Arthrobacter sp. ERGS1:01: one gene and its partner. Each later gene encodes a partner of the first gene's protein in a complex. Links are inferred from orthologs where the notes say so. Each region holds a gene or a part of one and is shown on either strand. Other genes may lie near its edges.

What was found.
Region 2: the proteins of hisF (region 1) and hisH are in contact, whole or in part, in a crystal structure (PDB 6RU0), measured with the Thermotoga maritima proteins. The link is inferred for Arthrobacter sp. ERGS1:01 from one-to-one orthologs. Residues at the interface, in WP_004080486.1 of Thermotoga maritima: Met1, Leu2, Ala3, Arg5, Ser40, Glu41, Asp45, Glu46, Ala70, Glu71, Ile73, Asp74, Ile75, Pro76, Phe77, Asp98, Lys99, Ser122, Gln123, Glu161, Thr195, Leu196, Asn247, Arg249, Glu251; in WP_004080484.1 of Thermotoga maritima: Asn15, Arg18, Arg22, Arg117, Leu118, Pro119, His120, Met121, Gly122, Trp123, Asn124, Asn134, Gly135, Tyr136, Tyr138, Val140, Tyr158, Glu180, Lys181, Ser182, Ser183, Lys184, Ile185.

The regions. Positions count from the first base shown.
Region 1 is NZ_CP012479.1:1,155,574-1,158,714, reverse strand. The notes cover bases 150-2,977. They hold hisF (imidazole glycerol phosphate synthase subunit HisF), read right to left. Parts: upstream 2,035-2,977; coding sequence 1,264-2,034; downstream 150-1,263. Other genes in these bases: hisG (ATP phosphoribosyltransferase), read right to left, coding at 2,047-2,892. Outside these bases: AL755_RS09110 (phosphoribosyl-ATP diphosphatase), read right to left, coding at 2,992-3,141.
Region 2 is NZ_CP012479.1:801,311-804,616, forward strand. The notes cover bases 295-3,287. They hold hisH (imidazole glycerol phosphate synthase subunit HisH), read left to right. Parts: upstream 295-1,447; coding sequence 1,448-2,128; downstream 2,129-3,287. Other genes in these bases: AL755_RS07490 (histidinol-phosphate transaminase), read left to right, coding at 295-678; hisB (imidazoleglycerol-phosphate dehydratase HisB), read left to right, coding at 825-1,451; AL755_RS23595 (hypothetical protein), read left to right, coding at 2,129-2,284; priA (bifunctional 1-(5-phosphoribosyl)-5-((5-phosphoribosylamino)methylideneamino)imidazole-4-carboxamide isomerase/phosphoribosylanthranilate isomerase PriA), read left to right, coding at 2,331-3,071; AL755_RS07510 (SseB family protein), read left to right, coding at 3,077-3,287. In the rest of the region: more of AL755_RS07490, read left to right, coding at 1-294; more of AL755_RS07510, read left to right, coding at 3,288-3,306. UniProt on the Escherichia coli protein: IGPS catalyzes the conversion of PRFAR and glutamine to IGP, AICAR and glutamate. The HisH subunit catalyzes the hydrolysis of glutamine to glutamate and ammonia as part of the synthesis of IGP and AICAR.

The DNA of each region.
Region 1 (3,141 bases):
ACTGAGTTATCCAGGCAATTGCCCTTGCGGGACATCGATTGGGTCATGCCGGCGTTGCTGAGCAGCTTCTGCCAGCTGGCGTGTTGGTACTGGAATCCTTGGTCCGAGTGCACCATTGGTGCCTCACCCGGTCCCAGAGTGCTGATCGCCTCGCTGAGCGATCGGTTGGTGAAGGCCGTGTTGGGCGACTCGGAGACCGCGAAGGAGACCACGGAGCGGTCGAACAGGTCCATGACCGGGGAGAGGTAGACCTTGCGGTCCGCGACCTTGAACTCGGTCACATCGGTCACCCACGTCAGGTTCGGTGCCGCGGTGACGAACTGGCGCTTGAGTAGGTTTTCAGCGATCTTGCCGACCTGGCCCTTGTAGGAGGAATACCTGCGGCGACTGCTGCGGACCTTGCAGACCAGATTCTCGGCGCGCATCAGCTTTAACACGGTCTTCTTCGCCACCTGCCATCCCTGGCGGCGCAGGAACGCATGGATGCGTCGGTGCCCGTAGCGGCCCTTGGCCTCGGTGAAGACCTCGTGGATCCGGGCACGGAGTTCTGCGTGCCGGTCAGGGGCCGTGAGCGCGGCCTGGCGGTGGAAGAACGTAGAGCGGGGCAGCCCGGCCGCGGCCAGGAGCAGGGGCAAGGGGTGAGAGGCCCTGAGGGCGATCACGGCGCTAACCTTCAACGCGGTGGTTGGTTCCTCAGGGCCCGTACTTTTTTTAGGTAGGCATTCTCGGCCTGCAACCGCTGGTTCTCAAGGCGCAGCTTCTCAAGCTCGCTAACCTCGGTAGGCAATTGGTCCACGGCGGTGTGTGGGCGGCCCCTCGGCCGGGGCTTGAGAGCGTCCTCACCGTCCTGGCGATACCGCCGAACCCAGCTTTGAACGAGTTTCGGCGAACTCAAGTGATACAACTGGGCCAGTTCCGTCGATGTTGCTTCAGCAGCGAGGAACTGACGAACCACCTTGATCTTGAACTCAAATGAATACGCTGGCACAGCCGGTCGTCTATCCAAAGCGGCCCTACCCCAAATCTTGAAACGTTGCTCCAAGCGCTTACAGGCATCCCTGCTGACCTGCAGCCGAGAAGAAACCGCACCATAGCCGAAGCCTTCCTCGAACAACCCTATGGCAGCAACCCGCTGCCGAGCACTCAACGAACTCCGCGAATCCATAAAAAACTCCCCGAAAGTAAGGAACCGAATTAATCAGTCCAACTTTCGGGGAGCAGTTCATAATCCGAAGATTATCTGGGCCCTCAACCGTTTTGGCGTTAGCGGACTTCGTAGCCGGCGTCGCGGATTGCCGCTTTGACGTCGGCAATCGCGTTGTCCGGGCCGAAGTGGAAGATCGACGCCGCCAGCACGGCGTTGGCGCCGGCCGCCACGGCGGGCGGGAAATGCTCGGGCTTGCCAGCACCGCCGGAGGCGATGATCGGCACGTGCACGGCGGCGCGGACCAGCCGGATGAGCTCCAGATCGAAGCCCTCCTTGGTGCCGTCGGCATCGATGGAGTTCAGCAGGATCTCCCCCACACCGCGGTCGGCGGCCTGGCGCGCCCATTCGATCGCGTCGATGCCGGTGCCCTTGCGGCCACCATGCGTGGTGACCTCGAAGCCCGACGGCGTGTTGCTGTCCCGGGTGCGCCGCGCGTCAAGGCTGAGCACCAGCACCTGGGAACCGAAGCGCCGGGTGATCTCGTCGATGACGTCGGGGCGGGCGATCGCGGCCGTGTTGATGGAGGCCTTGTCGGCCCCGCACCGCAGCAGCTTGTCGACGTCGGAAACCTCGCGGACTCCCCCGCCCACGGTCAGCGGGATGAAGACCTGCTCGGCCGTGCGGGAGACGACGTCGAACGTGGTTTCCCGGTTGCCGGAGGACGCGGTGACGTCCAGGAACGTCAGCTCGTCGGCACCGGCACGGTCGTAACGTTGGGCCAGCTCCACCGGATCACCGGCATCGCGCAGGTTTTGGAACTTGACGCCCTTGACCACGCGGCCGGCGTCAACGTCGAGGCAGGGAATGACCCGGATGGCTACGCTCATGCTCTTCTCCTACTAGATGCGGCAGGCGTGGATGCTGCTGACGAGGATGGCACGGGCGCCCAACTCGTACAGCTCGTCCATGATCCTGTTGGTGTCCTTGGCGGAGACCATGGCGCGGACGGCGACCCAGTCGGAGTCGCGCAGCGGGGACACCGTGGGCGATTCCAGACCCGGGGTCAGCGCCGTGGCCTTCTCCATGAGGACCTTCGGCACGTCGTAGTCGAGCAGGACGTACTGGCGGGCCACGAGGACGCTGTGCAGGCGCCGGATCAGCACCTCCACGCCGGGGGGCGGGGTGACGCCGCGGCGCCCGATCAGCAGGGCTTCGGAGTTCAGGATGGGCTCGCCGAAGATTTCCATGCCGGCGGCCTTGAGCGTGCTGCCGGTTTCGACGACGTCGGCAATGGCGTCGGCCACGCCGAGGCGCACGGAGGATTCCACTGCCCCGTCCAGGCGGACCACCTTGGCGTTGATGCCCAGCTCGGCCAGGTATTCGCGCAGCAGGCCGTCGTAGCTGGTGGCCAGCCGCTTGCCCTCAAGCTCGGCGGCCGTCGTGAAGTGGCCTACCGGGCCGGCGAAGCGGAACGTGGAGGCGGCGAAGCCCAGCGGCAGCAGCTCGTCGGCGTCCACCTGGGCGTCCATGAGCAGGTCGCGGCCGGTGATGCCGACGTCGAGCGTGCCGGCACCGACGTAGACGGCGATGTCGCGGGGGCGGAGGAAGAAGAATTCGACGTTGTTGTCCGGGTCGACCATGACCAGTTCGCGGCTGTCGCGGCGTTGGCGGTAACCGGCCTCGGCGAGCATGGCGGAGGCGGCTTCGGACAGGGCACCCTTGTTGGGGACGGCAACTCTAAGCATGGGAAGGTTCTTTCAGGTCAGTTACGGCAAAGGGGCGGCACCCGCGGCGGGCGCCGGTTCAAGGACAGGCAAGCAGGGACAAGCAGCCACGGCGTGTGGCTACAAATGCTTGTAAACGTCCTGAAGGGTCAAACCTTTGGCGATCATCATGACCTGCAGGTGGTAGAACAGCTGGGAAATCTCCTCGGCCGCGGCCTCATCCGATTCATACTCGGCGGCCATCCACACCTCGGCGGCTTCCTCAACCAC
Region 2 (3,306 bases), 350 kb from region 1 along the record:
GACGACTACAGCCTTACCGCGGAATCGGCGGCCGCCCAGGTGCGCGAATCCGCGCCCAACGTGATCTTCCTCTGCTCCCCGAACAACCCCACGGGCACGGCACTCGGCCTTGACGTCGTCGAGGCCGTCTATGAAGCAGGCGAGGCGTCCCAGGCGATCGTGATCGTGGACGAGGCCTACGTGGAGTTCGCCCACACCGGCACGTCGAGTGCGCTGACCCTGCTCCCGGGCCGCCCGCGGCTGGTGGTGTCCCGCACCATGAGCAAGGCGTTCGCACTGGCCGGTGCCCGGCTCGGATACCTGGCATCCGCGCCCGAGGTCGCCGACGCCATCCGGCTGGTCCGCCTGCCCTACCACCTGTCGGCCATCACCCAGGCCACGGCCGTTGCGGCCCTGCGGAATTCCGATTCCCTGCTCGCCAACGTTGAGGCCATCAAGGTCCAGCGCGACCGCATCGTCACGGAGCTTTCCGCCATGGGGCTTGCCCCGGCGCCGTCGGATTCGAACTACGTGTTCTTCGGCGGGGTGGCCGACCCCCATGCACTGTGGGAAGCCCTGCTGGCCGACGGCGTGCTCATCCGCGACGTCGGCATCCCCGGCCACCTGCGAGTCACCGCAGGCACCGAAGCGGAGACCACCGCGTTCCTCGACGGGCTGCGGCGTTTCCTCAACGGCTAGCACAGCGCCACCACGGGGCCGCGGACCGCTTTGGCAAGAAGCGAGTCCTGTCTTCTAAACTGGTATCAAATGCAAACTCCGCCGCGCACACGCCTGCGCGGCCACGTGCCCCGGCGCGCCACCCCTGCAGTGAAGGATCAATTGAGATGACCGAGAACAGCCAGGCCGCAGGCCCGGGACGGACCGCGCGCCTCGAACGCGCCACCAGCGAATCCAGCGTGCTCGTCGAAATCAACCTCGACGGCACCGGAGTGTCCAACATCGACACCTCCGTCCCGTTCTACGACCACATGCTCACGGCGCTGTCCAAGCACTCCCTGATCGACATGACGATCAAGGCCACCGGCGACACCCACATCGACGCCCACCACACGGTGGAGGACGTGGCCATCTCCCTCGGCGAGGTGCTCAAGGTGGCGCTCGGGAACAAGGCGGGCATCCGCCGCTTCGGCGAGGCCACCGTGCCCCTCGACGAGGCGCTTGCCAATGCCGTGGTCGACGTCTCCGGACGCCCCTACCTGGTGCACGGCGGCGAGCCCGCCGGGCAGGAATACCACCTCATCGGCGGCCACTTCACCGGTTCGCTGACCCGGCACGTTTTTGAAGCCATCACCTTGCACGCCCAGATCTGCCTGCACATGACCGTGATTGCCGGCCGCGACCCCCACCACATCGTCGAGGCCCAGTTCAAGGCCTTCGCCCGGGCGCTGCGCTCCGCCGTGGAACCGGACCCGCGCGTCACCGGCATCCCCTCCACCAAGGGCCTGCTGTGAGTGCGGAAATTCCGGCACCTGCCGGGGAAGCCCAGCCCACGGTCACCGTCCTTGACTACGGCTCGGGCAACATCCGCTCTGCCGTCCGCGCCCTGGAGCGCGCCGGAGCAACCGTCACGCTCAGTGCCAAGCCCGACGACGTCCTGGGCGCCGACGGCCTGGTGGTTCCCGGTGTCGGCGCGTTCGGTTCCGTCATGGCGGAGCTGAAGAGTGTTGACGCCATCCGGATGATCGGCCGCCGCGTGGCAGGTGGCCGGCCCGTGCTCGGCATCTGCGTTGGACTGCAGGTCTTGTTCGACGCCGGCGTGGAACACGGCGTCCGCGCCAACGGCATGGGGGAGTGGCCCGGCACGGTGGAGCTGCTGCCCGCCGAGGTCGTCCCGCACATGGGCTGGAACACGGTCAAGGCCCCGGCCGATTCCGTCCTGTTCGAAGGTGTTTCCGACGAGCGCTTCTACTTCGTGCACTCCTATGGCGTCCAAAGCTGGGACTTCGACGTGATCCAGCCCAAGATGAAGCCGCCCATGGTGACCTGGTCCGAGCACGGCGCCCCGTTCATCGCCGCCGTCGAAAACGGGCCGCTGTGCGCCACCCAGTTCCACCCGGAAAAGTCCGGCGACGCCGGTGCCCGGCTGCTGCGCAACTGGGTCAACTCGCTGCGCAAGGGTGCCGCCTAAATGTGGTCACTGCTCCTGATGGCCCTGGCCGGTCTGTTGATCGGCGGCTGCTACACGTTCTACCAGCAAAAAGCGCCCCGCTGGATCCCGATCAGTTTCGCGTTCCTGGCCGTCGTGTCCCTACTGGCGGCCTACTTGTTCACGCTGTCCGGCTAAATCGCCACCCAGCCCCCATGTACCAATCAAAGATGTTGAGGACCCGATGACCACCACCGCCCCCATTCTGGAACTGCTGCCCGCCGTTGACATCGTCAACGGCCAGGCCGTGCGTCTCGTCCAAGGCGAGGCCGGTTCCGAAACAAGCTACGGCACCCCGCTTGACGCCGCCATGAAATGGCAGAACGACGGCGCCGAATGGGTTCACCTGGTGGACCTCGACGCAGCCTTTGATCGGGGTGACAACAAGGCGCTCCTGCGCGAGCTTGTTTCCACGCTGGACGTCAAGGTGGAGCTCTCTGGCGGCATCCGCGACGACGCCTCGCTCGAAGCAGCCCTGGAACTCGGTGCAGCCCGGGTGAACCTCGGCACGGCCGCCCTCGAGAACCCGGAATGGACCGCGAAGGTCATCGACCGCTTCGGCGAGAGGATCGCCGTCGGCCTCGACGTGCGTGGCACCACGCTTGCCGGCCGCGGCTGGACCAAGGAAGGCGGGGACCTCTGGGAGGTGCTGGCCCGCCTGGAGGACGCCGGCTGCGCCCGCTACGTGGTCACCGACGTCACCAAGGACGGCACCCTGCGCGGACCGAACGTGGAACTGCTGCGTGAAATGTGCTCCCGCACGGCCAAGCCCGTGGTGGCCTCCGGCGGAATTTCCAGCCTCGAGGACCTGCGCGTGCTGCGCGAGCTGGTGGGAGACGGCGTCGAAGGCGCCATTGTCGGCAAGGCCCTCTACGCCGGCAAGTTCACCCTGCCCGAGGCCCTCGACGTGGCTGGACGCCGCTAAAGACCATGACTGAGATGCCCAGGAAGCAGTTGCCCGGACACATCGCCGCGGCCCTGGCCGGCGCCGGCGGACCCACGGACTCGGCCGGGCAGCCGTGGGAGGGGCGCAGCCTGCCCGCCGAGGAGAAATACCACAACTTCGACACCGACGACGGCGCCACCGACGCCCGCTATGCCGCGGCGCTTGGGCGGCTGCTTGACGGCAGCGGCTCGGAGGCAGAAGTCGTCGCGTCGCT